3 regions of the Streptomyces sediminicola genome follow, and region 2 is predicted to be linked to each of the others. Evidence: riboswitches for the same ligand, from Rfam matches in the RefSeq annotation. Region 2 holds a riboswitch; each other region holds the start of a gene.
What was found. Region 2 has a riboswitch for cyclic di-AMP ahead of VM636_RS12575 (transglycosylase SLT domain-containing protein). Riboswitches for the same ligand answer to the same signal wherever they lie in the genome.
Positions count from the first base shown of each region.

Region 1: it holds a riboswitch for cyclic di-AMP, as region 2 does, so the genes downstream of both, VM636_RS26080 (C40 family peptidase) here and VM636_RS12575 (transglycosylase SLT domain-containing protein) in region 2, are expected to answer to the same signal.
Region 3: it holds a riboswitch for cyclic di-AMP, as region 2 does, so the genes downstream of both, VM636_RS18320 (transglycosylase family protein) here and VM636_RS12575 (transglycosylase SLT domain-containing protein) in region 2, are expected to answer to the same signal.

Region 1 is NZ_CP144555.1:5,902,478-5,912,218, reverse strand. Features, by position in the region: gene VM636_RS26090 (ATP-dependent Clp protease proteolytic subunit) at 58-693, shown strand; gene VM636_RS26085 (hypothetical protein) at 701-1,006, shown strand; cyclic di-AMP (ydaO/yuaA leader) riboswitch at 1,441-1,654, shown strand; gene VM636_RS26080 (C40 family peptidase) at 1,658-2,131, shown strand; gene VM636_RS26075 (ATP-binding protein) at 2,326-2,835, opposite strand; gene VM636_RS26070 (helix-turn-helix transcriptional regulator) at 3,049-3,909, shown strand; gene VM636_RS26065 (DUF397 domain-containing protein) at 3,919-4,185, shown strand; gene VM636_RS26060 (8-amino-7-oxononanoate synthase) at 4,223-5,350, opposite strand; gene bioB (biotin synthase BioB) at 5,526-6,866, shown strand; gene VM636_RS26050 (adenosylmethionine--8-amino-7-oxononanoate transaminase) at 6,859-8,139, shown strand; gene bioD (dethiobiotin synthase) at 8,141-8,857, shown strand; gene VM636_RS26040 (class I SAM-dependent methyltransferase) at 8,985-9,668, shown strand.
Region 2 is NZ_CP144555.1:2,893,787-2,903,527, forward strand. Features, by position in the region: gene VM636_RS12565 (outer membrane lipoprotein carrier protein LolA) at 1-950, opposite strand, end outside; gene VM636_RS12570 (polyprenyl synthetase family protein) at 1,653-2,663, opposite strand; cyclic di-AMP (ydaO/yuaA leader) riboswitch at 3,631-3,789, shown strand; gene VM636_RS12575 (transglycosylase SLT domain-containing protein) at 3,792-4,292, shown strand; gene VM636_RS12580 (HAD family hydrolase) at 4,323-5,132, opposite strand; gene VM636_RS12585 (GNAT family N-acetyltransferase) at 5,347-6,432, shown strand; gene VM636_RS12590 (glycosyltransferase) at 6,592-8,043, shown strand; gene VM636_RS12595 (polysaccharide deacetylase family protein) at 8,109-8,864, shown strand; gene VM636_RS12600 (glycosyl hydrolase) at 8,871-9,741, opposite strand, start outside.
Region 3 is NZ_CP144555.1:4,153,384-4,163,124, forward strand. Features, by position in the region: gene VM636_RS18285 (N-6 DNA methylase) at 1-6, shown strand, start outside; gene VM636_RS18290 (hypothetical protein) at 205-978, shown strand; gene VM636_RS18295 (serine/threonine-protein kinase) at 1,017-2,507, shown strand; gene VM636_RS18300 (SurA N-terminal domain-containing protein) at 2,714-3,346, shown strand; gene VM636_RS18305 (nucleoside triphosphate pyrophosphohydrolase) at 3,425-4,459, shown strand; gene VM636_RS18310 (cytochrome P450) at 4,746-6,038, shown strand; gene VM636_RS18315 (transglycosylase family protein) at 6,263-7,210, shown strand; cyclic di-AMP (ydaO/yuaA leader) riboswitch at 7,387-7,555, shown strand; gene VM636_RS18320 (transglycosylase family protein) at 7,560-8,321, shown strand; gene eno (phosphopyruvate hydratase) at 8,643-9,741, shown strand, end outside.

The DNA of each region.
Region 1 (9,741 bases), 3.0 Mb from region 2:
CGCAGCCGGCGTGAACGGGCACCGCCGCCCGGTTCCGCCACGAGGAAGGGTTCCCCCATGTCCCGAGCGTCCGCCCGTACCGTCCTGCCGGAGTTCCGCGACCGCACGAGCCTCGGGGAACGGGTGACGGACCCCTACGCGAAGCTGCTGGACGAACGGGTGATCATGCTCGGGGCGCCGATCGACGAGATCTCGGCGCAGGACGTGATCACCCAGCTCCTCCTGCTGGAGCACCGGGCCCCCGACCGGGACATCGCGCTGTATCTCAACTCCCCCGGCGGTTCCTTCACCGCCATGGCCGCGATCTACGACACGCTCCGCTTCGTGACCTGCGACATCGAGGCGATCTGTCTGGGCCAGGCCGGGCCGGCCGCCGCCCCGCTGCTCGCGGCCGGCACCCCCGGCAAACGGGCCGTCCTGCCGGGGGCACGGGTGCTGCTCCGCCAGCCCGCGGCCGAGGAGCCGATCGAGGGCACGGCGAGCGACCTGGCCGTGCGCGCCGAGGAGTTGGGCAGGCTCCGCGCCCTCGTGGAGGAGATCCTCGTCCGGCACACCGGACGCGCCGCGGACCGGGTGAGCGCGGACCTCGACCACGTCACCGTCCTCGACGCCCGGCAGGCCGTGGCCTACGGGCTGGCGGACCGGATCGTCCCCGCCCGCACCACGGTGCGCCGCGCTCCCGGGGGAAGGTGAGCCGCGGATGCCGTCCCCGGAACCGCCGCCGCTGCCCGCGCTGACGCGCGCCGAGGCCGAGGTGATCGACCGCTACCTGGACGTCGTCGACCTGCTGGGCCGCGTCAACCCGACGCGGGACGGCGACACGTACCGCGGGCTGCGCGCCGCCCAGGCACTGGTCGGCAAGGCGGCCGGCCTGCGGGACGCACTGGCGTTGATGCACCGGCGCGGTGAGACGGAATTCCACACCGCCACCCTGGTCCGGGCGCTGCGGGTACTCGACGGCGACCGGCGCACGGCCCGCGTCACCCTCCCGCCCGACGACGTCTGACCCACCCCCGCGCCCCGGTCACGGGCAGCGCGGGCCACCCGGGACGGTGGCCGCGAGGAACGGCGAGGAACGGCGAGGGCCGCGCGGGGGAGGTGGTCGGGGGCGCGGCCGGCCGGCACCGGGCGGGGCTCGGGCCTACTCCGGCCCGGTGGTGGAACGGACCGAACGGTCTCCCCCCTTTCGGTGGAGAATCACCTCCCTCCTTCGTCCCCCCGCGGTTGCGCGACGGCCCGCCCCATGGAGCCGGAATGCCGCGTTCCGCTCCTGGTCCGGGCCTCCCGGAGGGGCCCGGCGGCACCCGGGGCACCGGCCCGTCCACCCGAACAGGCCAGTGGTGAGTAACAACACAGCCACACCTGTGCGAGGAGTTTTCGGTCCTCCGATGGGACAAGATCCGTCTCGGACGACAAGCCCCCGCCACCACGGCGGGGCGGTCCGGGTGGACGCCGAGTCCTGCCGCCGCCCGGACGACCGGTCGACAGAAGTGGATCGGCAGGAGTGGAGGACCCGAGCACGACGGGTCGCCGGCACGGTCGCGCCACGGCCGGGCCGAGCAGCCCTTGGGGTGAAGCCGCACACGTGCGGCCGGGCAACTTCGCCAGCCCGAATCCGACAGGTCATCCTTCACAGGCGGCTGACGAAGGGTTGCGCATGTCTGCGCTCAATCGTGTCCCGTCGCTCATGGCCCGTGCCGGTACGGCCTCGGCCCTCACCCTCGCCGCCGTCGGCGGCTCCGTCGTGATCCCCGGCGCCGCCTCCGAGGCCGCCGCGGCACCCCACGCCGCCAAGGCGGTACAGATCGCCGCCTCCAAGAAGGGCTCCCCCTACCAGTGGGGCGCCACGGGTCCTGGCAGGTTCGACTGCTCCGGGCTGACGCTGTACTCCTTCAACAAGGCCGGCAAGAAGCTGCCGCGTACCGCCGCCCAGCAGTACAACAAGACCCGGCACATCTCCTCCGGCAGTCGCAAGGCCGGTGACCTGGTCTTCTTCCACTCCGGCCGGAGCGTCTACCACGTCGGCATCTACGCCGGCGGCGGCAAGATCTGGCACGCCCCGAAGACCGGGGACGTGGTGCGCCTGCAGAAGATCTGGACCAAGAGCGTCTGGTACGGCCGGGTCAAGTGATCCGGCACGCGGTGGGGGCGGCCCCCTGACCGGCCGTCACCACCGTGGCCGGACCGGAACGCACGCGCGCCACGGGCGGCCCCGGGCCCGGGGCGCGGCGACGGCGCCTCCGTACCTCGGCACGCGGACCGGTCGCCGCGCGCCGCCACCGGTGTCCCGTCGCCGGCCGGCCGGTGCCGCGGCCGTACCGGGCCTCAGCCCCGCGGCTCAGCGGTCCGCGCCGTCTCCCGTCCGGCACCCTGACCGACGGGCAGGGTGTCCGCGGCCGGCCCCGCCGGACCGAGCGGGACCGGCCAGGGCAGTTCGACGAAGACGGTCTTGCCGCCCTCGCGCGTGCGCCGGATCCTGAGCCGTCCGCCGCACTCCGCGGTGAGCGAACGGATGATCACCAGGCCCCGGCCGTTGTCCTGCTGGACGGCGGCCGGCAGCCGTTTGGGCAGCCGTGGGTGGCTGTCGGTGACGCCGACCCGCAGCCACCCCTCGTGGTCGAGCCCGAGGTCCACGGTGAAGGTCGGCGACTGCCCGAGCGTGTGCTGGACCGCGTTGGTCGCCAGCTCGGAGACGACGAGCCGGACGGTCTCGGCCAGCTCCGCCCCGGCGGGCAGGCCCCACTCGGCGAGCGTGCCCATCACGTGGGTGCGCGCGGCGGCCACCGAGACCGCATCGCTCGGCAGAGTGACGGATGCTTCCAGATGGTCTGCCATGGCGACGCCGTCCTTTTCCCACGGGACCGCGGTCCGACACGGAGCGGACGGTTGGAGTACGGTCCCGGACTGGTGCTTCGCCGCCAGAGTGCCATCAACGCACCCCCGAGGGCGCCGATCCACCAAGTTATGCATATATCTGTCGCTCGAAGCGGTGAACTCTGCGACGGCAGAGCGTATTTGGGCGGCCCCTGAGAAGTAAGGGAGTGGCCCATGCAGCACGGCCCCGTGGTGCGACGCCGTAAACTGGGCGCGGAACTGCGCGCCCTGCGGACATCGGCGGGGATCACCAGCGGTGAGGCGGCCGGCCTGGTGGGCTGGCACCAGTCGAAGGTCAGCCGCATCGAGACCGGCACCAGCGGGGCCAAGCCCGCCGACGTCAGGCTGCTGCTGGACGCGTACGGCGTGGACGACCCGCGGTTGCGGGACCTGCTGGCCACGCTGGCCGGCTCCGAGGACCCCGGGGGCCGGCACCACTGGTGGCACGCCTACCGGGGCGTGCTGCCGCCGGCCTACCGGGACTTCATCAGCCTGGAGTCGCAGGCCGGCGCGATGCGCACCCTGGAGACCACGGTCGTGCCGGGGCTGCTGCAGACGCCGGAGTACGCCCGCGCCGTGACGCGCGCGGCGGTGGACGGGGAGCCGGAGGACCGGCTCGACACGCTGGTGGAGGTCCGCCTCACCCGGCAGGACGTACTGCGCGCGGAGCAGCCGCTCACGCTGCACGCGGTCCTGGACGAGGCGGTGCTACGCCGGGAGGTGGGCGGCCCGGGGGTGATGGCCCGCCAGTTGACGAGGCTCGTGGAGGCGGCACGTCTGCCGCACGTCAGGCTCCAGGTGCTGCCGTTTTCCGCCGGGGCGCACATCGGCGTCACCGGCCCTTTCGTCATCTTTTCCTTTTCGAACACTTCCGATCTCGACGTGGTCGTTCTTGACCACTTGACGAGTAGCGTCTATCTGGACCGGAAAGAAGACTTAGAGGCGTACTCAGGGGCTTTCGACGCCCTGGTCACCCATGCCCTTTCGCCCGAGGACTCGTTGGACTACATCGCCGCGACAGCGGCAGGCGCGTAAGGAGGCACCATGTCCGCACTTCCTCGGAACACCCCCACCGGCACCGCGAGCACCCCGTGCACCGCACTGCACGACGTCGCGTGGCTGCGCAGCAGTTACAGCACCGGAGCGAACAACTGCGTGGAGACGGCCCGGCCGTCGACCGGCCCCTGGGCCGGACGGCTCGCCGTGCGCGACTCCAAGGCCCCGGCCGGACCCGCCCTGCTCTTCTCCCCGGAGAGCTGGACGTCGTTCACCGCCGGCGCCGCCCGCACCCTGCCGGGGACCGGTTCCTAGGGACCCCGCCGGGCGGGACACGGCCGTGCACGCCGACTCATGGCCGCGTTTCGCCGATCACCCGCACCGCACGCTCGACCTGCCCCCCGGAGAGGTCCGCACGGGCGGTGAGCCTGAGCCGTGAGACCCCGTCGGGCACGGAAGGAGGGCGGAAGCACCCCACGGCCAGGCCCGCCGCACGGCAGTCCGCCGCCCAGCGCACCGCGCGCTCCGGGGAGGGCGCGCGCACGGAGACGACCGCGGCGTCCGGACGCACCGCTTCCAGACCCGCGGCCGTCAGCCCGGCGTACAGGGCGCCCGCGACGGCGCGGGCCCGCGACGCGCGCTCCGGTTCGCCCCGCAGCAGCCGCAACGCGGCCAGCGCCGCCCCCACCGCGGCCGGGGCCAGACCGGTGTCGAAGATGAACGTCCGCGCCGTGTCGACCAGATGGTCGACGACCCGCGCCGGGCCGAGCACCGCGCCGCCCTGGCTGCCGAGCGACTTGGACAGCGTCAGCGTCGCCACCACGTCCTCGGCCCCCGCGAGTCGCGCCGCGTGCGGAGCGCCCCGGCCGCCCTCGCCGAGGACGCCGAAGCCGTGGGCGTCGTCGACGATCAGACCGGCGCCGTGCTCCCGGCACACCCCGGCGAGCGCGGCCAGCGGGGCCGCGTCCCCGTCCACCGAGAAGACCGTGTCCGAGACCACGACCGCCGGGCCCTCGTGGCGGCGCAGCGCCTCGCCGACGGCCTCCGGGTCGGCGTGGGCGACGACCCGGGTCGTGCCGCGGGCCAGCCGGCAGCCGTCGATCAGCGAGGCGTGGTTGCCCGCGTCGGAGACGATCAGGGAGCCGTGCGGGGCCAGCGCGGTCACCGCGGCGAGGTTGGCCGCGTACCCGGAGGAGAAGACAAGCGCGGCCTCGAACCCGCAGAACGCGGCGAGTTCGCGTTCCAGTTCGGTGTGCAGCTCGGTGGTGCCGGTGACCAGGCGGGAGCCGGTGGCACCGCCGCCCCAGACCCGTGCGGCGCGGGCCGCGCCCTCCACCACCTCGGGGTGGTGCGACAGGCCGAGGTAGTCGTTGCCCGCCAGGTCCAGCAGCGGGGAGCCGGGTGCCCGGGGGCGCAGCGTGCGCACCAGTCCGGCCCGGTGCCGCGCCCGGCGCCGCTCGTCGATCCAGCCGAACGCCATGGGTGGTCCTCCGGGCTCGCGTCACCGCGGTCAGCAGGCGGTTTTTGTAGGCAGTGAACAGAGACTAGCGGTCCGGACGGGGGTACGAGGTGTGGCGATACCCACACGGTGATCGGTCAGGGTTGTGTGAAGTCTCCTTGGCCCGAGGCCGTCCCGTACGACAGGATCGGCTCTCATGGACCTGCTGAACACGCTGGTGGACAAGGGGCTTCGGCGCGAGACGCCGACCCGCGGGGAAGCGCTGGCCGTCCTCGCCACGTCCGACGACGAACTGCTCGACGTGGTGGCCGCGGCCGGCAAGGTGCGCCGTCACTGGTTCGGCCGCCGGGTGAAACTCAACTACCTCGTCAACCTCAAGTCGGGCCTGTGCCCCGAGGACTGCTCGTACTGCTCGCAGCGGCTGGGTTCCGAGGCCGGCATCCTCAAGTACACCTGGCTCAAGCCCGGTCAGGCGGCCGAGGCCGCCACCGCGGGCGTCTCCGGCGGCGCCAAACGGGTCTGTCTGGTGGCCAGCGGGCGCGGTCCGACCGACCGGGACGTGGACCGGGTCTCCGAGACGATCAGGGCCATCAAGGACCACCACGAGGACGTGGAGGTGTGCGCCTGTCTCGGGCTGCTCTCCGACGGGCAGGCCGAACGGCTGCGGGAGGCCGGCGCCGACGCCTACAACCACAACCTCAACACCTCCGAGGCGGCCTACGCGGGCATCACCACCACCCACACGTACGCCGACCGGGTGGACACGGTGCGCAGGGCGCACGCGGCGGGGCTCTCCGCCTGCTCGGGTCTGATCGCGGGCATGGGCGAGAGCGACGAGGACCTGGTCGACGTGGTCTTCTCGCTGCGCGGGCTGGACCCCGACTCGGTGCCGGTCAACTTCCTCATCCCGTTCGAGGGCACGCCGCTCGCCAAGGAGTGGAACCTCACCCCGCAGCGGTGCCTGCGCATCCTGGCGATGACCCGGTTCGTCTGCCCCGACGTGGAGGTGCGCATCGCGGGCGGGCGCGAGGTGCACCTGCGCAGCCTCCAGCCGCTCGCCCTGCACCTGGCCAACTCCCTCTTCCTCGGCGACTACCTGACCAGTGAGGGACAGGCCGGCAAGGCCGACCTGGAGATGATCGCGGACGCCGGTTTCGAGGTGGAGGGCGCGGGCGAGACGACGCTGCCGGCCCACCGCGCGGACGGCTGCGGCGGACCTGCCGATGCGGACGGACCGTGCGGTTCCGGCGAGGCGGGGGCGCGGTCCGGCCACGGCTCCGGTACGGCCGGGGCGGGCTCCGGCTCCCCGGCCGGCGCGGCGGACACGGGGGGCGGCGCGGCCTCCGGCGCGGGCGGCACGGGGACCGGTGCCGCATCCGGCGCGGGGTGCGGACCCTGCGGTTCCGGTGCGGCGGGGGCGGAGTCCCGTCCCGCCGAGGCCGCTCCCGGCCCCGCGCGGGCGGCGGGCGAGGCCCGGACCGACCTGGTCGCGGTGCGCCGGCGGGGCGCCGGAACGGACCTCGCGCCCAATGCCTGACCTCACCGTGGCCGGGCTGCTCGACCTCGACCGGCGGCACGTCTGGCACCCGTACGGCCCCATGCCGGGCCGGCAGGACCCGCTCGTCGTGGAGTCGGCGAGCGGGGTGCGGCTGCGGCCCGCCGACGGTTCGCCGGAACTCGTCGACGGGATGGCGTCCTGGTGGTCGGCGATCCACGGCTACAACCACCCGGTGCTCAACGAGGCCGCCCGCGAGCAGTTGGAGCGGATGAGCCACGTGATGTTCGGCGGGCTCACCCACGAACCCGCCGTACGGCTGGCGAAGCTCCTGGTGGACGTGTCGCCCGAGGGACTGGAGCACGTCTTCCTCGCCGACTCCGGGTCGGTCTCCGTCGAGGTCGCCGTCAAGATGTGCCTCCAGTACTGGCGTTCGCTGGGCCGGCCGGCCAAGCGCCGGCTGCTGACCTGGCGCGGCGGCTACCACGGCGACACCTGGCACCCCATGTCGGTGTGCGACCCCGAGGGCGGCATGCACGAGCTGTGGGGCGGCGTGCTGCCCCGCCAGGTCTTCGCGGACGCGCCGCCAGAGGAGTACGAGGAGGCGTACGCGGACCACCTGCGGTCGGCGGTCGAGCGGCACGCCGGCGAACTGGCCGCGGTGATCGTCGAGCCGGTGGTGCAGGGCGCGGGCGGGATGCGGTTCCACTCCCCCGCGTACCTGCGGGTGCTGCGCGAGGCGTGCGACGCGCACGGCGTGCTGCTGGTGTTCGACGAGATCGCCACCGGTTTCGGGCGCACCGGCGCCCTGTTCGCGGCCGGGCACGCACGGGTGACGCCGGATGTGATGTGCGTCGGCAAGGCGCTGACCGGCGGCTACCTCACGATGGCGGCGACGCTGTGCACCGCCGAGGTGGCCGAGGGCATCGCGCGCGGCGAGGTGCCGGTGCTGGCCCACGGGCCGACGTTCATGGGCAATCCGCTGGCGGCGGCCGTCGCCCGCGCCTCGGTCGAGTTGCTGCTGGGCCAGGACTGGCGGGCCGAGGTCGCCCGCATCGAGACGGGGCTGCGCGAGGGGCTGGCCCCCGCGGCGGAGCTGCCGGGCGTGCGCGACGTCCGGGTGCTCGGCGCGATCGGGGTCGTCCAGCTCGACCACGAGGTGGACATGCGGGCGGCGACCGCGGCGGCCGTGCGCGAGGGCGTGTGGCTGCGCCCGTTCCGCGACCTGGTGTACACGATGCCGCCGTACGTCACGGGCGACGAGGACGTGGCGCGGATCGCGCGGGCGGTCCGCGCGGCGGCGCGGGAGGGCTGACATGGCGTTCCTGGTGGTGACGGGCACGGGCACGGAGGTCGGCAAGACGGTCGTCACGGCCGCGCTGGCCGCGGCGGCGGTGGCGGCCGGCCGGTCGGTGGCGGTGCTGAAGGCGGCGCAGACCGGCGTGGGGCCCGGCGAGGCCGGTGACGCGGCGGAGGCGGCGCGGCTGGCGGGGCCGGTCACGGCGGCCGAGGTCGCCCGGTATCCGGAACCGTTGGCACCCGGGACGGCCGCGCGGCGGGCAGGGCGGGCGCCGGTGCGTCCGTACGACGTGGCCGAGGCCGCGGCCAAGCTGGCCACCGAGCACGATCTGGTGCTGGTGGAGGGGGCGGGCGGGCTGCTCGTGCGGTTCGACGCGGACGGCGGGACCCTGGCGGACGCCGCCGGGCTGCTGACGGCGCCGGTCCTGGTCGTGGTGCGGGCCGGTCTCGGCACGCTCAACGACACGGAGCTGACGGCGCGTGAACTGCGCCGCCGGGGGCTGGAGCAGGCCGGTCTGGTGATCGGGAGCTGGCCCGCCGGCCCGGACCTCGCCGCGCGCTGCAACCTCACCGACCTGCCCGAGGTGGCCGGAGCCCCGCTGCTCGGCGCGCTCCCCGAGGGCGCGGGCCTCCGGACACCGGCGGCGTTCCGCCGGGCGGCGCCGGGGTGGCTGGCGCCCCGGCTCCACGGCACGTGGGACGCGGGGGTTTTCCGGGCGCGGGAAGGACGCTGACCGACCGGGGGGCGCTTCGGGGCACGGACGGCGCGCGGTGCGCGCCGAACACCTCTCTTCAGCGGCGTGCGGGCGCGCTCGCCGGGGGACACTCCGGGGAAAGGACCCGTTCGGAGAGGGAGGTCCGATGGCGTGGCGTACCGGACGGTCCCGCGCGCCCGGGGACGCCGTCCACCACCCCGTGTTCGCCCGGCGCTACGCGCGCGTCAGTGTGCGGGCCGAGACGCGGTGGGGCCTCGGCCGGGTGCGGGAGCGGATGCTCGCCGGGCTGTCGGGGCGGGTGCTCGAGGTCGGCGCGGGCAACGGCCTGAACTTCGCGCACTACCCCCGCACCGTCTCGGAGGTCGTGGCCATCGAGCCCGAACGGCTGCTGCGGCGGCTGGCCGTCGGGGCCGCCCTGCGCGCCGGGGTGCCGGTCGACGTGGTGCCGGGCGCGGCGGAGGCGCTGCCGGTGAAGAGCGAGGCGTTCGACGCCGTGGTGGTGTCGCTGGTGCTGTGCAGCGTCCGCGACGTGGAGCGGGCGCTCGCGGAGGCGCGGCGGGTGCTGCGGCCCGGGGGCGAGGTGCGGTTCTTCGAGCACGGGCGGGGCGGCGGGCCCGCGATGCGGTTCACCCAGCGCGCCCTGGACCTGACCCTGTGGCCCGTGCTGGCCGGCGGCTGCCATGTCGCCCGCGATCCGGTCGCCTCGCTGCGGGCGGCCGGGTTCACGCTGGGCCCCTACCGGCGGATGCTCCTCCCGGAGCGGGGACCGGCGCTGCCCACGTCGCACTGCGTGCTGGGCACCGCGTGGCGGGAGGCGGACGGGACGTAGGCGCACGGGCGGGCTGCGCGGCCCCCGGCCCGGCGGGTACCACGTGCCGGGCCCGCGTACGGGGGGTCCGCGT
Region 2 (9,741 bases):
CCCGCGCGCCCGTCCTCGGCCGGCGTGCCGTCCTTGCCGGGCTTGCCCTTCCCGGCGGCTTCGGCGGCCTGGTCGGCCTCGGTGACCTTGGCGCCCTTGGGCGGCGTGAAGTCGAACGTGGACGCGTCCGGCTTGGCGAAACCGACCTGGGTGAAGCCGACGTCCACGACGGCCGCGCCGCCGCTCGCCGGGGTCAGCGTGAACTTCAGCGGCAACCCGGTCTTCGCGTCCACGGCCACGCTGATCGCGCCGACCGTCGAACCGGACTGGCGCGGCTTGACCACCAGCCGGTAGGCGTCCCGGCCGGCCACCCGGGCGGTGCCGTCCACCGTCACGGAGGTGGTGTCGTCGACCGCCTTCAGGGCCTCCTCGGCGAAGTCCTTCGGCGTGGCGGGCACGTCCTTCCCGGGGCGCTCGGCACCCTCGTCGACGGTCGCGTGGTAGACCTCGTTCGACCGGCTGTCGTAGCCCCACACGTCCTGGCCGTCGTGGACGAGGCTGTACTCGGCGGCGTCCTCCAGCAGCGACACCTTCTGCCGGTCGGGGCCGTCGGCGGCGACCCGCAGGGTGTGCGTGCCGGTGGCCAGTTCGGTGAGCTTGGCCGAGGGGTCGGCCGAGGAGCCGCCGCCCGCCCCGCCCACGGCACCGGAGAGCAGGCCGCTCTCCAGCCCGCCGAGGTCCGGGAGCCCCAGGTCGGTGGTGATCTTGACCGTGCCGGAGAGCTGTTCCACGTCCGACTCGGCGATCTTCTGCACGAGTTGCGCGGCCGTCAGCTTCGGCAGGTCCGGGTCGCCGGAGTCGGCGAGCGCCGGGACGAGGCCGATGGCCGCCGCCGCCACGCCCATCACGGTGACCGGGACGCCGTACCGCGCGAACCTGCGCCGCGGCTCCCGCACGTCCCCGGCCGCCGCGGCGGCCGTCGTGCTGTCCTCGGAATCGAACGGTGCCATGTGTGCCCTACCTCCGTCGTCGGCGGCGGCCTGCTCGACGCGCACGTGTCCACCCGTCAGCCGCCATTCTCCCCCCGAAGCGGCGAGGAGAGGTGTTTTCCGTTGTCTCCATCCGACCAAATCAGCCGGGCGGAAGCGTCAGACCCCGGGTCCAACTCCGCGTACTCCTGCGGGATGACACGCCGGGGCCATGCCCTCCGCACCCCGTAGGGGACGCGTACCTCCGTCGGTGTGCCGGGGAGGCGCCGGGGAGGCGGGGGCGCGTCGGCACGGGTGCGTGCGACACGCGGAGGTGGCGTGTCAGGGACCGCGGGGCGTGCGACACGCGGGGTGGGCGTGTCGCGGGCCCCAAGCGTGCGTGCGACACGCGGAAGCGGCGTGTCGGAAACCGTGCGGCGTACGACACACCGGGCCCGGCACGGCCCGGACCCTCAGCGTGCGCGCGACACGCGGAGGTGCGAATGTCGGGTGCCGCAGGGCGTACGACACGCGGACCCGGGCGCGGCGCGGCCCCCAAGGGTGCGCGCGACACGCGGACCCGGGCGCGGCGCGCTCAGCGGGGCGTGCGACACGCCGGGGCGGGCGTGTCGTCGGCGTCTCCGCAGGCCGTGCCGTGTCCGCCCCGGTGCGCGCGACACGCCGACCGGGCGTGGCGCGGACCGTGGGGCGTACGACACGCCGACCGGGCGTGGCGGGGGTCGTTCAGCCGGCGCGGTGGACGACGGCGTCGCACAGTTCCACGAGCGCTGCCTTCGCCTCGCACTCCTGGAGCGGGGCGAGCGCGGCGCGGGCGTCCTTGGCGTAGCGGACGGTGTCGCGCCGGGCCTGTTCGAGGGCCGGGTGGGCGCGGAGCAGGCGCAGCGCCTCGGCGAGGCGGGCGTCGTCGGCCAGGTCGGAGTCGAGCAGGTCGCACAGGGCGCGGTCCTCGGCGAGTCCGAGGCGTTCGGCGCGCTCGCGCAGCCGCAGCACCGGGAGGGTGGGGATGCCCTCGCGCAGGTCGGTGCCGGGCGTCTTGCCGGACTCGTGGGAGTCGGAGGCGATGTCCAGGACGTCGTCGGCGAGCTGGAAGGCGACGCCGAGCCGTTCCCCGTACTGGGTGAGCACGTCGACGACCCGCTCGTCGGCGCCGGACATCATCGCGCCGAAGCGGCAGGAGACCGCGACCAGCGATCCGGTCTTGCCGCCGAGCACGTCGAGGTAGTGGTCGACGGGGTCTCGTCCGTCCTGCGGCCCCGCGGTCTCCAGGATCTGGCCGGTGACCAGCCGCTCGAAGGCGAGGGCCTGCACGCGGACCGCCTCGGGTCCGAGGTCGGCGAGGATCTGCGAGGCGCGGGCGAACAGGAAGTCGCCGGTGAGGACGGCGACCGAGTTGCCCCAGCGGGTGTTGGCGCTGGGCACCCCGCGCCGCACGGCGGCCTCGTCCATCACGTCGTCGTGGTAGAGCGTGGCGAGGTGGGTCAGCTCGACGACCACGGCCGAGGGCACGATGCCGGGGGCGTAGGGGTCACCGAACTGGGCGGCGAGCATCACCAGCAGCGGCCGGAACCGCTTGCCGCCGGCCCGCACCAGGTGCTGGGCGGCCTCGGTGATGAAGGGCACCTCACTCTTGGTTGCCTCGAGCAACCCTTCCTCGACAGCCGTCATCCCGGCCTGGACATCGGCTTCGAGAGCCTGGTCCCGCACGCTCAGCCCGAATGGCCCGACGACGGTCACGAGGGGTCTCCTGTCTGCTGGTGTCTACTGGCGATTACCTGGTCTGTCGATAGGTCGCTGCCACCACTCAAGTCAGCGTATCCGGTCATGTTTCGATCACCGCTCGCGCCCACCGTTACAGGCCGGTCGATATCCGATCACGAACGGTATGTTTTTGATCAGGTGATATGAACAGATATTGAGCGATTTGACGGGGAGGGTGGAAGCCGGGGGGCGACGGGCCGCGACACGCCGGGAAGCCGTCACCGAGGACCGGGAAGCCGTCACCGAAGATCCCACCACTCCTCCCCACCGGGCGCACCCGGAGGACCTCACCCATTCGGTACGCGCCCCCTCCCGGCTCCGGGCCCGCACCGCGGGTACGGCGCGGACGCCCGCCCGGCGCGGCGACAACCCCGAAGCCCGCCGGAGCGAGCCACCGGCACCGGAGCCCCGAAACCCCTGACCGGAGCGCTCCGCTCCGCCGGGCCGCCCGGCCGGTCCGGCCACCCCGGCCACCCCGGCGCCCCCGCAGACCCCCGCGCGACACCGCCGCCCACCCCTTCCCGCAGGTACCCCCACGCCCCGCGCGGGACGCCCGGAAGCAGCCGCCGCCCACCCGGGCCCCCGCCGAACCCCCCGACACCGCGACGCGCCCCATCCCGGCCCTCCCCCACCACCACCCCAACGAAGGCCGATTGACGCCCCCTTGGCATGAATGCCCGTTTTGCCGCACTTATTGAGGGCCGTGATTTGACTCACCCCGCTCAACCTTCCGGCGCGCCCCCGGGAGGGGTGCGGGACCGTTGCGCCGCAGGCGAGTTGGCCGTTGCACCCGTAAAGGATCAAGCACCCCAAATACCCCGTATCAAGGTCAACAAGCACGTCGGGTGATTCCTGCACTTGTTTCGGACATGTGCTCTCGCATAGCTTCCCGGCCTGTCGGGCGGACGCCGAATCCTGCCACCGCCCCGGCGCACACCCATTCACTCGACACTCGCCGGCAGGAGCGGGGGACCCAGGTAAGTCGCCGCACCGGGCACCACCCGGTGCGGCTCGGGGTGAAGCCGTCACCCGTGAGGGCACGGCCGGGCACCTCCCCGCCCGAACCCGACAGCTCACCTCGCAGGCGTAGGAGAGGGACTCACCATGCCTGCCAACGGTCTGAACCGTCGCACCAGAACCGCCCGCGTCGCCCGCAAGCTCGCCGTCGCCGGCACCGGCGCCGCCGTCCTGGCCCTGCCGCTCATCGGCGCCGGCAGCGCCTCCGCGGCCACCCCCGCCGCCGCGACGACCGTCACCACGGCGGTCACGGCGACCACTGCCTACCCGAACAACCTCGACGGCTGGATCCGCGAGTCGCTCGACATCATGGCGCGGCACGGGATCCCCGGCAGCTACGACGCCATCCACCGCAACATCATGCGCGAGTCGTCCGGCAACCCGCTGGCGATCAACAACTGGGACTCCAACGCCGCCATGGGCATCCCGTCCAAGGGCCTGCTCCAGGTGATCGACCCGACCTTCCGCGCCTACCACGTGCCGGGCACCGCCATGGACCCGTACGACCCGGTCGCCAACATCACCGCCGCCTGCAACTACGCGGCCGACCGGTACGGCTCGATCGACAACGTCTTCGGCCCGTACTGATCCGGTTCCCACCGGCGCGGCCGGCCGGCATCAGTCCCGGCCGAAATGACGTTCGAGGACGACGGCGACGCCGTCGTCCTCGTTCGTGAGCGTGACCTCGTCGGCGACCGCCCGGAGTTCGGGGTGGGCGTTCGCCATCGCCACGCCGTGGGCGGCCCAGTGGAACATGGGGACGTCGTTCGGCATGTCGCCGAAGGCGATGGTCCGCCCCCGGCTCACCCCGAGGTGCTCGGCGGCCAGCGCCAGCCCGGTCGCCTTCGTGATGCCGCACGGCTGGAGCTCGACCGTGCCGGGCCCCGACATCGTGACCGTCGCCAGCGAGCCGACCACCGCGCGCGCCGTCGCCGCCAGCTCGTCGTCGGAGAGCCGCGGGTGGCGCAGCAGGACCTTGGTGATCGGCCGGTGCCACAGGTCGTCGCGCCGGCCGACCCGCACCGCGGGCAGCGTCGGGTGCGGCATCCGGTAGCCCGGCTCGATCAGGGTCATCCCCTCGACGCCGTCCTGGTCGACGGCCGCGTACACGTCCCCCACCTCGGCCTCTATCTTGCCGAGCGCGGTCTCCGCCAGCTCCCGGTCCAGGGTGACCGACCACAGCAGCCGGTGCTCCCCGGCGTCGTAGACCTGCGCGCCCTGCCCGCACACCGCGAGGCCGGTGCAGCCGAGGACGTCGAGCAGGGAGCGGATCCGCGGCGCGGGCCGCCCCGTCACCACCAGGTGCCGCACACCCGCCCGCGCCGCCCGCGCGAGCACGGCCAGCGACCGGGGGGAGACGGTGTCGTCGCGGCGCAACAGCGTTCCGTCGAGGTCGGTGGCGACGAGTCCGTATGCGGTGCGGTTCATGATCAGAGAATACGGACACGACGCCCGTACGACTCAGCCGCGATCACATGCGTACGAGGACGTTCGTAGGTGTCCGAAAGCTGACGCATCATCGGCTAAAGGCAGTTAAAGCCCTGTGCACCGGTTGGCAACAACATGCTCTGCGGCCTACCGGGCGCCGGTCCGCGGGCGGTACCTTCCCTTTGTCCAGGGGGGACTTGATCGGGGGGTCGGGTTGAACGGCGGACGTCTGCGTGTGCTCCTGCCGCGGGAGCTGGGCGAGGGGGAGAAGGACCGCTGGCGCGCGCTGCGGTCCGCGTCGACGGCGCCTCGCAGCCCCTTCATGGAACCGGAGTTCACCGAGGCCGTGGGACGCGTGCGGCCCGGCGCCCGGGTCGCGGTGCTCTACGAGGACGGCGAGGCGGCCGGCTTCCTCCCCTACGAGAGGGGAGCGCTGGGACTCGGCCGGGCGATCGGGCTCGGCGTCTCGGACAGCCAGGGGGCGGTGCTCCGCCCCGGCCTGGTCCCCGACACCCGGCGGCTGCTGCGCGCCTGCGGCCTGTCGGGCTACGCCTTCGACAACCTCGCGGCCGACCAGGACCTGTTCGTGCCGCACGCCGCCGAGGAGCACACCAGCTACGTCATCGACGTGGAGAAGGGGTACGAGGCGTACGAGAACGTGCTGCGCGCCCAGTCCCCCAAGTTCCTGAAGACCACCCTCGCCAAGGAACGGCGGCTCGGCCGCCAGGCCGGGCAGACGCGCTTCGTCTTCGACGAGCGCGATCCGGCCGCGCTGCGCACCCTCATGGAGTGGAAGTCGGCGCAGTACCGCAGGACGGGGCGCCGGGACCGGTTCGCCCAGGAGTGGATCAGCCTCCTGGTGGCCCGGCTCGCCGAGACCCGCGCGCCGGAGTGCACCGGCACGCTGTCCGTGCTCTACGCGGGCGGCCGGCCGGTGGCCGCCCACTTCGGACTGCGGTCGTCGACGGTCCTGGCGTGCTGGTTCCCCGCCTACGACCCGGCCTACGCGAAGTTCTCGCCGGGGCTGGTGCTGCACCTGCGGATGGCGGAGGCCGCCGCGGCACACGGGGTGGGCCTGCTCGACCTGGGGCGGGGCGCGGCCGAGTACAAGGACTCGCTGAAGACCGGCGAACTGCCGGTGTACGAGGGGGCGGTGACCCGTCCGGGGCCGGGGGCCGCGCTGCACTGGCTGCGTCGCGAACCGGCCCGCCGCGCCCAGGGGTTCGTCCGCGCCCGGCCCCGGCTGGCGTCGCTGGCGGCCCGCACGCTGCGGGGGGCGGCCCGCCTGCGCCGGACGTGACGGCATGGCAGCCGTGTCACCGGTGTGGCAGGCGTGATCCGCGTGGCTGGTGTGGTTCGCGCGACCGGCATGGCCGGCCCGGCGGGCGTGACCGGCGTGACCGAGAGGGGCCCGCGCGGGCGCGGGCCCGGTGGGGCGACGAGTGGAGGGGGCGGGCGCATGTCCCGTACGGCACGCGCGCGGCGGGAGACCCGCCGGGAGATCGCGGAGTTCCAGGGCATCGGGCCGGTGCAGGTCGCCGAGGTGGACCTGCGGGCCGCGGGGCCGGTCCTCGGACCCGGTCCGGGCGGTCCCCCGGTGGGCCCGGGGCCGGTGTTCGTCCTGGTCCGGCGGGAAGGGCGGCCCGCCGGAACGTTCCTCGGCCGGGTGCCGGACGGAGCGGACCCGGCGAAGGCCCTGGCCGCGCAGGCCCGGCACACGCCCGTACCCGCCCCGGAACCGGCGGTGGCGTGGCCTGCCGCACCGGAACCGGCGGCGGGCCTGTCCCCCGTGCCCCGGCCGCCGTCCGTCACCGTCGTCGTCGCCACCCGGGAACGCGCCGACCAGCTCGCCCGCGCGCTGGACTCGCTGCTCGCCCAGGACCACCCGGCCGCCGACCTCGTCGTGGTCGACAACGCGCCCCGGACCGCGGCCACCCGGAAACTCGTCGAGGGCGGGTACGGCGACCGGGTGCGGTACGTGCGCGAACCCGTGCCGGGGCTGGCCGTCGCGCACAACACCGGCCTGGCCGCCGCCCGCGGCGAGGTGGTCGCCTTCACCGACGACGACGTGCTGGCCGACCCGCGCTGGCTCACCGAACTCACCGCTCCCTTCGCCGCCGACCCGGGCCTCGGCTGCGCCACGGGCCTGATCCTCCCGGCCCGGCTGCGCACCCCGGCACAGGTGCTGCTGGAGAGCCACGGCGGTTTCGCCAAGGGCTTCGCCCCGCGCACCTACGACCCCGCGCGCCCACCGGCCGACGACCCGCTGTTCCCGTTCACCGCGGGGCGGTTCGGCTCGGGGGCGAACATGGCCTTCCGTACGGCGGTCCTGCGCTCCGTCGGCGGTTTCGACCCGGCGACCGGGGCCGGCACGCCCGCGCGGGGCGGCGACGACCTCTACGGCTTCGTCCGCGTCCTCGCCCAGGGCCACCGGCTGCGCTACACCCCGGCCGCGCTGGTCTGGCACCACCACCGGGAGAGCTGGCGGGACCTGGAGACACAAGCGTACGGCTACGGGGCGGGGCTCACGGCCTACCTCACCGCGATCCTGGTGAACCGTCCCGCCCTGTTGCCCGCCCTCCTCGCCCGGCTGCCCCGGGGACTCGCCCACGCCCGCTCCCTGACCGCCGTGCGGAGCGCGGACGGCGTGTCGGCCGACGGGTACGAGAACGCCCCCGACGGCGTGCCGGACCGCGTGCGCGGACGTGCCCGGGACGGCGTGCCGGACCGCGTGCGCGGGGGTGTCCCGGACGGCGTGCCGGCCGGTGCCCCCGGGGGGCACGGTGACCGGACGCACCCCTGGCCCCGGCGGCTGTCGCGGTTGCAGCGCCGCGGCATGCTGTACGGCCCCGTCGGCTACCTGCGCGCCCGCCACGTCCTGCGCACGGCCCGGCGGGAGGCGGGCCGGTGAGCGGGTACCCGGGAGCGGGAGGCGGCGCCGCCGCTCGCGTACCCGTCCTGCTGTACCACGCCGTGATGGACGAACCGCCGTCCTGGATCGCGGAGTTCACCGTCACGCCACGGCAGTTCGCGGCGCACCTGGACGCGATCGCCGGGAGCGGCTGGACGCCCGTCACCATCGGCGCCCTCGCCGACCACCTGGCCGGGCTGGCGCCGCTGCCGCCCCGGCCGGTGCTGATCACCTTCGACGACGGGTTCGCGGACCTGCCCGGCCCCACGGCCGAGGCCCTGGCCAGGCGCTCCCTGCCGGCCACCGCCTACCTCACCACCGGCGCGCTCACCCCGGACGGGCCCAGCCTGCTGCCGCCCGCCCCGATGATGACCCTGGGGCAGGCGCCCGCGCTGGAACGGGCCGGCCTGGAGATCGGCAGCCACACGGTCACCCACGCCCAGCTGGACACCCTCTCCGCCAGGGACCTCGCCTGGGAGCTGCGCACCAGCAAGGCCGTCCTGGAGGACGTCCTCGGCCACCCGGTGCACCACCTGGCCTACCCGCACGGCTACAACAGCCCCCGGGTGCGCGCGGCCTCGGCCCGCGCCGGGTACGTGACCGCGACCGCCGTGCGGCACGCCCTCAGCTCCGGACGCGACGAGCGGTACCGCATCGCCCGGCTCATCGTGCGGCGCGGCCACACCCTCGCGGACGTCGAGGCGTGGCTCGCCGGGCGCGGTGCCCGGACCGCGCCGTACCGCGACGGGCCGAAGACCGTGGCCTGGCGCTGGTACCGGCGGGGCCGCGCCCTGCTGCGGGGACCCGAGTTCGCGGGCTGAGGCCGGCTACGGGCGGGGCTGGTGGAGGTAGGGGTCGGCGACCGCGCCGCGCAGGCCCGCCCAGGCGCGCTCGCCGGCCACGGACAGGTCGCAGTGCGGTCCCGGGTCCCGGTGGTTCCACTGGAGGGCGGCCTTCACCCCGTCCAGTTCCCTGAGCACGCCCGGTACGCGCGCGTACCAGTCGGCCTGCCGGCCGGGCCGTTCCGGATCGTCGGCGGTGCCGAACTCCGACAGCATCAGCGGCTTGTCGCGGGAGAGGTGGCCGCGGACCCAGTCGTGGGTGGCGCGCTGCGTCTGGGCGAAGCTCAGCCACGGCGCGCTGTGGCAGCGGTAGTAGTTGTACTGGTTGTAGCCGATCCAGTCGACGTAGCCGTCGCCGGGATACATCCGCCGGAACAGGTCGGCGTGGTCCAGGTAGCCGGTGATGACCCACGTCCACACCACGTTGTCGACGCCGAGGGCGCGGAAGCGGTCGTGGATGTGCCGGTAGGCGCGCACGTACTCCTCCGGCGTGCCGTTCTGCGGCGTGCGGGTGTCCATCTCCAGGTCGAAGGAGAGGAACACCTTGCGGCCGGTGCGCTCCCCGTACTCCCGCACGCGCCGCGCCTGGGCGTCGATCACGGAGGCGTCCAGGTCGCCGTCGGCGATCTGCCGCCAGGTGGGCTGCTGGTCCCGGGTGCCGCCCCACCACTTGCTCTCCCAGGAGAGCAGCAGCATCCGGTCCTTGCCGACACGCTGTTCCTGCTCGGTGAGGAGCTGTCCCTCCAGCCGGCGGCCGGTCACCGCGGACATGTCGTGGTACGTGTACACGATGTCGAGCGTGCGCCCGGCGCGTTTCTCGTAGGCGTGGACCTTCTCCTCCAGGTTCGCCTTGTCG
Region 3 (9,741 bases), 1.3 Mb from region 2:
GGCTGAGAAGCACCGTTCCCGGCCGGCCCACCGCCCCGTCAGGCCCCGGCCGGGACGCGCCCGGTGACCGGGACGTGATCGGTACGGCAACGGTTCGGCACATCCCGGGACCGCGGCCCGACGACGGCCGATACGCTCGGACGTATCCGGCGGACGACTCGTCCGTCTGTTCGGCACGTCGGCGACACCGGTCCAGGAGCAGTCATGTACGGCAACAGCGCGGGACCGCCCTCCTCCGGGAGGGCCACCGTCATCACCCTGCGCGTGTTGTTCGCGGCGGCCGGTTTCCTCTCCTGCGGTCTGCTCGCCTGCCTGCCGCTGTTCCGGATCGCGTTCGTGCGCGGCCGGCCGGTCGACTGGGCGCTGGCCTGGATCGCCCTTCCGGTGTCCTTCGTGTGCCTGGCCGTGGTCGGCTCGCTGCCGGAGACGAACCCGGCGACCGACGTCGCCCTCTTGATCATGCTGCTGTCCGGTGCGGGGGCGAGCGTGTACTTCCTGGTGGGAGACGTACGGGCGCACGCCGAGCCGTGGAAGTACGCCGGGTACGCGCCCCCGGGGGCGCCGGACGCCGGCGCGTACTACGGGCAGACGCACGTGATGGGCGCCCACCCGGGCCCGGCCGGCGGACCCGCGCCCGGACCGGCGCAGGGACCGGCGCCCGGCCCGCAGCCCGGACCGTACGGGCCGGCGCCGGGTCAGCCGCACACGCACCCGCAGGGTCAGCCGCACACGCCCCCGCCGGGGCAGCCGGCCGGGCCGGTGCCGCCGCAGGCACCGTACGGCGACGTGCGGCAGCCGCCGTTCGCGCCGCTGCACCCCTCGCCCCCGGTCGTGCCCCAGGCCCCCGCCGCGCCGACGGGACCGGTGCCGCCCGGCCCCGCCCGCATCGACCAGGTGCGCGCCGAACTCGACGAGCTGAGCGACTACCTGCGCCGGCACGACGGCAACCACGACGGCGACCACGAGGGCGGAAGGTGACCGTGACGGCGGGACGTGTCGTCGCCGGCCGCTACGAACTGTCCACGCTCGTCGGACAGGGCGGCATGGGCCAGGTGTGGACCGCCTACGACCGCCGGCTCGACCGGCGCGTGGCGGTGAAGCTGCTCCGCCCCGACAAGGTGGCCGGCCAGGAGGCCGAGGAGTTGCGCCGCCGCTTCCTGCGCGAGTGCCGGGTGACCGCCCAGGTCGACCACCCGGGTCTGGTCACCGTGCACGACGCGGGCAGCGAGGGCGAGGAACTCTTCCTCGTCATGCAGTACGTCGACGGCGCCGACCTCTCCGACCACCTCGCCGAGCACGACCCGTACCCGTGGCAGTGGGCGGTGGCGGTCGCGGCCCAGCTCTGCGCCGTGCTCAGCGCCGTGCACGCCGTGCCGATCGTCCACCGCGACCTCAAGCCGCGCAACGTGATGGTCAAGCAGGACGGCACCGTCACCGTGCTCGACCTCGGGGTCGCCTCCGTGATGGACGCGGACACCACCCGCCTCACCCACACCGGCACGCCCATCGGCTCGCCCGCCTACATGGCGCCGGAACAGGCGATGGGCGGCGCCGTCGGCCCGTACACCGACCTGTACGCGCTGGGCGTACTGCTGCACGAACTGCTCAGCGGCAACGTGCCGTTCGCCGGTTCGACGGCCCTCGGCGTGCTCCACCGGCACCTGTACGAACCGCCGCTGCCGGTGCGCCGCCTGCGCCCCGAGGTGCCCGAGGCGCTGGAGGCCCTGGTCCTGCGCCTGCTCGCCAAGGACCCGCAGCACCGCCCGGCCTCCGCCCAGGAGGTCTACGAGATCCTGGCGCTGCTCCTGCCCTCCCGGGGCGTGCCGACCGGCGGCCCGCTCGACCCCACCCGCCCCTTCGTGCGCCCGCACGCCCCGTGGCCCGACCGGGCACGCACCCCCGCGCCCCGGCCCGCTGCGGTCACGCCCCCCGCCGAGGCCCGGAGACCGGACGTCGCCCACGCCGTCGACGAGGTCAAACGGCTGCTCGGCGAGGGCCGCATCACCCAGGCCGTCGACATCCTCGGCGCGATCCTGCCCACCGCCGCCGAGGAGCACGGCGAGAACTCCCCGGTGGTGCGCACCCTGCGCCGGCAGTACGCGGCCACGCTGCTGGACGACGGCCAGTACCGGCGCGCGCTGCCCGAACTGCGCCGGCTCGCCGACGAACGCGCCGCCGAGGCCGGCCGCGCCGACCCGCAGTCGCTGCGCCACCGCTACGAGGCCGCCCAGTGCCTGGAGCAACTGGGCGATCCGGCGGCGGCCCTCGCCGAGTACCGGGCGCTGTTGCCGTACTACGAGAACCAGTACGTGGCCGGGGACCCCGACCTCGCCCACGACGTCCGCCGCCGCATCGGCCACCTGCTGCTGGCCCTCGGCGACCGGCCCGCCGCCCACGACACGCTGGCCCGGCTCCTGCACGACGTGGAGCGCGTCCACGGCCCCGGGCACCCGCTCGCCGGGGAGGTGCGGCGCACGCTCCAGTGGCTCGGCCAGGTGCGCGGCTGACCGTTCCGCGGCCCGGCCGGGCCGCGGGGAGCGCGGCGGTGCCCGAAGAGCCGGTGAATCGTTGGTCGAATGGGTTGGCCAGAGCTGGGCCACTGCCTACCATCGATCTTCACAAGGACCACGTGCGACCGCCCGGACCCCGACCGTCACACCGGCCGGGACGCCACGGCCGCACCCGTCTGCCGCGCTCATCACGGGAGGTCTCCTTGCACCGCCGTCGTCGTACCGCGCTCCTCCTCACCGCCGCCCTCGTCGCCGCGGCCCCCTTGCTCTCCGCCTGCGGCAGCGACGCGCACCCCGGTGCGGCGGCCGTCGTGGGCGACCAGCGGATCACCGTCGCCCAGCTGGAGGGCCGGGTCGGCGAGGTGCGCGAGGCGCAGCGGGCCGCCGTCCCGGACGACGAGCAGTACCAGCAGGTCGTGGCGAGGACCGGCACCCTCACCCGCGACACCCTGCACAGCATGGTCCTGGACCGGGTGCTGCACCGGGCCGCCGAGGACGCGGGCGTCAGCGTGTCCCGCAAGGAGGTCCAGCACATGCGCACCGGCCTGGAGCGGCAGGCGGGCGGCGCGCAGGAGCTGGAGACCGTCTGGCTCCAGCAGTACGGCGTGCCCCCGGTCCGCCTCGACGAGAACCTGCGGCTCCAGCTGGAGGCGCAGAAGCTCGCCGAACACCTCGGCACCGACACCAGCCGCCCGGAGTTCTGGAAGGCCCTCTCCGCGGCGTCCGAGAAGCTCGACGTCGACCTCAACCCGCGCTACGGCTCCTGGGACGTCCAGAAGAGCAGCCGGGTCGACTCCGGCGCCCCCTGGCTCCGCGACGTCACCGAGCAGACCTGACCCGCCTCCGGCCGGCCCCGCGGACGCCCGCCTGTGGACGACTCGGGGCCGGCCGGCGGCGTGCGTTACGTTCGGAGGGTGAACGCACTCAGCCCCGACTCCGCCGACCCCGGCCGGATCGTCCTGCTCACCACCAGCCACCGCGTCGCCCCCGGACTGCTGTCCTGGCCCGCCTGGCAGGCGCTGCGCGCCGCGGACCGCGTGCTGTGCGCGGACGGGACGCATCCGCAGCTCCCCTACCTCCGGGAGGCGGGGATACGCGTCGACGAGGCGTCCCCGGCCGCCGAGGACCTGATCGGGGCGTGCGCCGGCGGGCACACCGTGGTCGTCGTGGCGACCGGCGAGGGCGAACCGGCCCTCACCGGCCAACTGGCCCGCCTCGCCGGTTCCGGCCGGGTGGCCATGCCCGAGCTGGAGCTGCTGCCCGCCTCCTACGACCTGCCGGGCGCCCGCCTGCTGGACCTGGTCCAGGTGATGGACCGCATCCGCGTCGCATGCCCCTGGTCCTCCCGCCAGACCCACGAGGACCTGGTGAAGTACGGCATCGAGGAGGCGTACGAGCTGGTCGAGGCGATCGAGGACGGCGACCGGGAGGAACTGCGCGAGGAACTGGGGGACGTCCTGCTCCAGGTCGTCTTCCACGCCCGGATCGCCGAGGACCACCCCGAGGCGCCGTTCTCGGTGGACGACGTGGCCGCCACCCTCGTCGCCAAGCTGGTCCACCGGCACCCGCACGTGTTCGGCGACGCGACCGTGGAGACCCCCGAGGAGGTCCGGGCGCAGTGGCTGCGGACGAAGGCGGTCGAGAAGCGGCGCACGTCGGTCACCGAGGGCATCCCGCTCGGGCAGCCGGGTCTGGCCCTCGCCGCCAAGCTGGCCTCCCGGGTTCGTACGGCCGGTCTCGACGTGCCCCTGCCCCGGGGCGGGGGCGTCGGGTACGAACTGCTGGCCCTGGCCGCCCGCGCCGAGGCCGGCGGCACCGACCCGGAGACGGCCCTGCGCGCGGCGGCCCGCGCCTACCGGGACGCCATCAGAGCGGCCGAGGACGCCGGCCGTCCCCCGGGCCCCGGACCGGCCGACGGCACCGATGCCACCGACGGCACCGGCGCCTGACCCATCGCCCGCCCGCCCCGCAGGGGGCCGTCCGCCCCGCTCCTTGCCCCTCCTGATTCCGTCCGCCCGCGCACGCACCGGCGCCACGGGCCCGCCCGCCCCGTGGCGCCGGCACGGCGCCCTGAGCGAGCCTGCGAGGAGAACCCCTCTATATAGGGGGCGCCACCCCGGCCCGGGTCCGGCGCACCGCCCCGGCGCCGGAGGCCCCGCGCCTCACGGACCGCCCCCGCCGGAGGGCGTCCCGACCGTGTCGGTCGCCCCCGGCCGTGACCGATACGGTCGGGGGGTGACCGACCAGCCCGTGCCCGACGGCCCCGCCCCCCAGCTCTTCACCTGGGAGTTCGCCGCCGATCCGTACCCCGCCTACGCCTGGCTGCGCGCGCACGCGCCCGTGCACCGCACGACCCTGCCGAGCGGGGTGGAGGCATGGCTGGTCACCCGGTACGCCGACGCCCGGCAGGCCCTCGCCGACCCCCGGCTGTCGAAGAACCCGGCGCACCACGACGAGCCGGCGCACGCCCGGGGCAAGACGGGCATCCCGGGGGAGCGCAAGGCCGAGCTGATGACGCATCTGCTGAACATCGACCCGCCGGACCACACCAGGCTGCGCCGGCTGGTCAGCAAGGCGTTCACCCCCCGCCGGGTCGCCGAGTTCGCGCCGCGGGTGCAGGAGCTGGCGGACGGACTGATCGACCGCTTCGCCGGCACCGGCTCCGCCGACCTGATCCACGAGTTCGCCTTCCCGCTGCCCATCTACGCCATCTGCGACCTGCTCGGCGTCCCCCGCGAGGACCAGGACGACTTCCGCGACTGGGCGGGCATGATGATCCGCCACGGCGGCGGCCCGCGGGGCGGGGTGGCGCGGTCGGTCAAGAAGATGCGCGGCTACCTCGCCGACCTGATCCACCGCAAGCGGGCGGCGCTGCCGCCCGAAGCGGGCCCCGGCGAGGACCTCATCTCCGGTCTCATCCGCGCCTCGGACCACGGGGAGCACCTCACCGAGAACGAGGCCGCGGCGATGGCGTTCATCCTGCTCTTCGCCGGTTTCGAGACCACCGTCAACCTCATCGGCAACGGCACCTACGCCCTGCTCACCCACCCCGGGCAGCGCGCCCTCCTCCAGGACTCCCTCGCCGCGGGCGAGCACGGGCTGCTGGAGACCGGCGTCGAGGAGCTGCTGCGCTACGACGGCCCGGTGGAGCTGGCCACCTGGCGCTTCGCCACCCGCCCGCTGACCCTCGGCGGGCAGGACATCGCGGCCGGGGACCCGGTCCTCGTGGTGCTGGCCGCCGCCGACCGGGACCCGGAGCGGTTCCCCGGCCCGGACACGCTGGACCTGGCCCGCCGCGACAACCAGCACCTCGGCTACGGCCACGGCATCCACTACTGCCTCGGCGCCCCCCTGGCCCGGCTGGAGGGGCAGACCGCGCTCGCCACCCTGCTGACCCGGTTGCCGGATCTGCGCCTCGCGGCCGAACCCGCCGAACTACGCTGGCGCGGTGGTCTCATCATGCGGGGACTGCGGACGCTGCCGGTGTCCTTCACACCGGTTCCGTCAGGGCCCGTCGACGGTCCGTGACAAGAGCGAAGATGACAGGCGCTCACCTTCGTGACCGTCATGTGATCTGCGCGGCATGAACTTGTGACAAGTGATCGTCTGCCTATACGTTCACGGATCAACGTGGTGCCCCGCATCAACCGCCACGTGCTCATCGCTGCCTCGCGAAAGGTTGTCGCATGCTCTCCGGGAACGGTCGTCACCGTCGCCCCCGCCAGGCTCCCGCCCTGGTCGTCGCCGCCGGAGTGACCGGCTCCGCCATCGCGATCCCGCTCCTCGGCGCCACCGGCGCCCACGCGGCGGACGCGGCGAACTGGGATCGGGTCGCCGAGTGCGAGACCGGTGGCGCGTGGAGCCAGAACAGCGGAAACGGCTACTACGGCGGCCTGCAGTTGTCGCAGGCGGACTGGGAGCGCTTCGGCGGTCTCGACTACGCGCCCAGCCCCGACCAGGCCAGCCGCTCGCAGCAGATAAGAGTGGCCGAGGACCTGCTCGCGGAGCAGGGTGTCGCCGCCTGGCCGACCTGTGGGCCGCTCGCCGGGCTCGGCAACGGCTCGTCCTCGATCGGGGTGGACGCCGGCACCGCGGGCGGAACCGCGTCGGCGACCCCCCAGGCGCCCGGTTCGTCCGGCTTGGCCGGCCTCGGCACGCCGACGCCCGGATCGTCCCCCTCGGCCTCCCCCTCGCCGTCCGCTGACGCCTCCTCGGGCGCGTCGTCCGGCGGTGGCCACTCCTCCGATTCCGGCACCCACGGGAGCGAAGGGAAGGGGAGGGGTGAAGGCGGCGGCCAGGGGCAGAACCAGGGCGGCTCCTCCGCCGAAGGTGCGAAGGGTGGCGAATCGGGCGACTCGGACCAGCGGGCCGGTTCTTCGGGCCTCGCCGAGACCGGCGAGGAGACCTCGGGCCGGCACCGCGGCGACAGTGCCGAGGAGGGCGCCTCCGAGGGGCGCGGGGCCGACCGCCCCGGCCGCCACGCCGCGCGCGCCGGCGACGGCGCCCGGGGCCTCACGGACGGCACGTACACGGTCCGCGCCGGAGACAACCTCTGGGGCATCGCCGACTCCCTTGACGTCGACGGCGGATGGCCCGCGCTCTACGCCGGCAACAAGGGTGTCGTCGGAATCGATCCTGACCACATCGTGCCCGGTCAGACGCTTGAGATTCCGGGCGAATCGGGCGATAACCAGGGGTAGTTAGCGTCATGGTTCAGGCCGAATGCCCGGTTTAAACTCCGTGAGAGATAGGTCTCAGAAGCCCTGATCGTCTTTGTCTTTCCCCCGACGGCGTGGCTACGGTCATGACCGCTCGCCACCGCGGGCCCCGACCGCCGCAACGCCGAATCCTGCCAGCGGCGGTCCGGGAACAGTCGTCGCGTCAAGCGCCGCAGGCAGGAGCGGGGGACCCAAGGTAAGTGCCGCACCGGGCAGTTGAGCCGGAGCGGCTTGGGGTGAAGCCGCGTCCCGCGAGGGACGCGGCCGGGCAACTCTCAACCGGCCCGAACCCGACAGCTCACCTCGCAGGCGTCGGTGAGGGGATTCCACCATGCTGTTTTCCGGCAAGGGCAAGCACCGTCGTCCGTCCAAGGCCACCCGTGTGATCGCCGTCGCCGGCGTCACCGGTGCCGCCGTCGCCGCCCCGCTGATGGCGGCCGGCAACGCCTCCGCCGCCACCGCCGCCGAGTGGGACGCCGTCGCCCAGTGCGAGTCGGGCGGCAACTGGTCCATCAACACCGGCAACGGCTACTACGGCGGTCTGCAGTTCTCCGCCTCCACCTGGGCCGCCTACGGCGGCACCCAGTACGCCGCGACCGCCAACCAGGCCAGCAAGGCCCAGCAGATAGCCGTCGCCGAGAAGGTCCTCGCGGGCCAGGGCAAGGGCGCCTGGCCGGTCTGCGGCCGCGGTCTGTCGAGCGCCGCGTACACCGGCGGCGGCTCCACCGGCTCCTCGCAGTCCGGCACCTCGCAGTCCACCGGCTCCTCGCAGTCCTCCGGCTCCGCCCAGTCGAAGCCGCAGGCCCCGGCCAAGCCGAAGTCGCAGTCCACCGGCTCCTCGCAGAGCCGCGGCGAGCAGCAGTCCTCGCGCTCCACCGAGCGCCCGGCCGCCAAGAAGACCGTCACCACCCCGACCGGCAAGAAGGTCAAGAAGGGCGACGGCGAGTACAAGGTCGTCAAGGGCGACACCCTCAGCGCGATCGCCGCCGAGCACGGCGTCAAGGGCGGCTGGAACAAGCTCTTCCAGCTCAACAAGGACATCGTCGAGCACGCCGACCTCATCTACCCGGGTCAGCAGCTCCACCTGAAGTAAGGGCCGCGGGCGATCCGTCCCGTCCCTTCCGGACCCCCCGCCCCGGCGCGTGTTCCCCCGTACGCGCCGGGGCGGGGCCTTTTCCGCGCCCGGGTGCCGGGGCGGGGTTACCGGCGGGAGCGGCGGCCCGGCGGGCGGTGTCCTCGCCTCCCTGTTTTGTTCCGTACGGAAACAATTTACTCTCGGTTCTGTCCGACGGGTGGGCGACCGGCTGGCCGATCGTCCGGAGCCGGTTAGGCTCATCCCGCAGAGCCACAGGTGTGGGCCGCGGAGCCACCGCGGCCCGCCACAACGCGTCACATCCCGAGAATGGAGATGCTCGTGCCGTCCATCGACGTCGTCGTAGCCCGGGAAATCCTGGACTCCCGAGGCAATCCCACGGTCGAGGTCGAGGTCGGCCTCGACGACGGCAGCACGGGTCGTGCCGCCGTTCCGTCCGGTGCCTCCACGGGCGCCTTCGAGGCCGTCGAGCTTCGTGACGGCGACCCCAACCGCTATCAGGGCAAGGGTGTCGAGAAGGCCGTCCTCGCCGTCATCGAGCAGATCGGCCCGGAGCTGGTCGGCTACGACGCCACCGAGCAGCGCCTGATCGACCAGGCCATGTTCGACCTGGACGCCACCGACAACAAGGGCTCCCTCGGCGCCAACGCCATCCTCGGCGTCTCCCTGGCCGTCGCCCACGCCGCCTCCGAGGCGTCCGACCTGCCGCTCTTCCGCTACCTGGGCGGTCCCAACGCGCACCTGCTGCCGGTGCCGATGATGAACATCCTGAACGGCGGCTCGCACGCCGACTCCAACGTGGACATCCAGGAGTTCATGATCGCCCCGATCGGCGCGGAGTCCTTCTCCGAGGCGCTGCGCTGGGGCACCGAGGTCTACCACACCCTCAAGAAGGTGCTGAAGAGCAAGGGCCTGGCCACCGGCCTCGGCGACGAGGGCGGCTTCGCCCCCGACCTCGGCTCCAACCGCGAGGCGCTCGACCTCATCCTGGAGGCGGTCAAGGAGGCCGGCTACACGCCCGGCGAGCAGATCGCCCTGGCGCTCGACGTCGCCGCGTCCGAGTTCTACAAGGACGGCTCCTACGTCTTCGAGGGCAAGGAGCGCACCGCCGCCGAGATGACCGACTACTACGCCGAGCTGGTCGAGGCGTACCCGCTGGTCTCCATCGAGGACCCGCTCTTCGAGGACGACTGGGAGGGCTGGCAGACCATCACCGAGCGCCTGGGCGACAAGGTCCAGCTCGTCGGTGACGACCTGTTCGTCACCAACCCCGAGCGGCTGGCCCGCGGCATCGAGGACGGCGCCGCCAACGCCCTGCTGGTCAAGGTGAACCAGATCGGCTCGCTCACCGAGACCCTGGACGCGGTCGAGCTGGCCCAGCGCAACGGCTTCAAGTGCATGATGTCCCACCGCTCCGGCG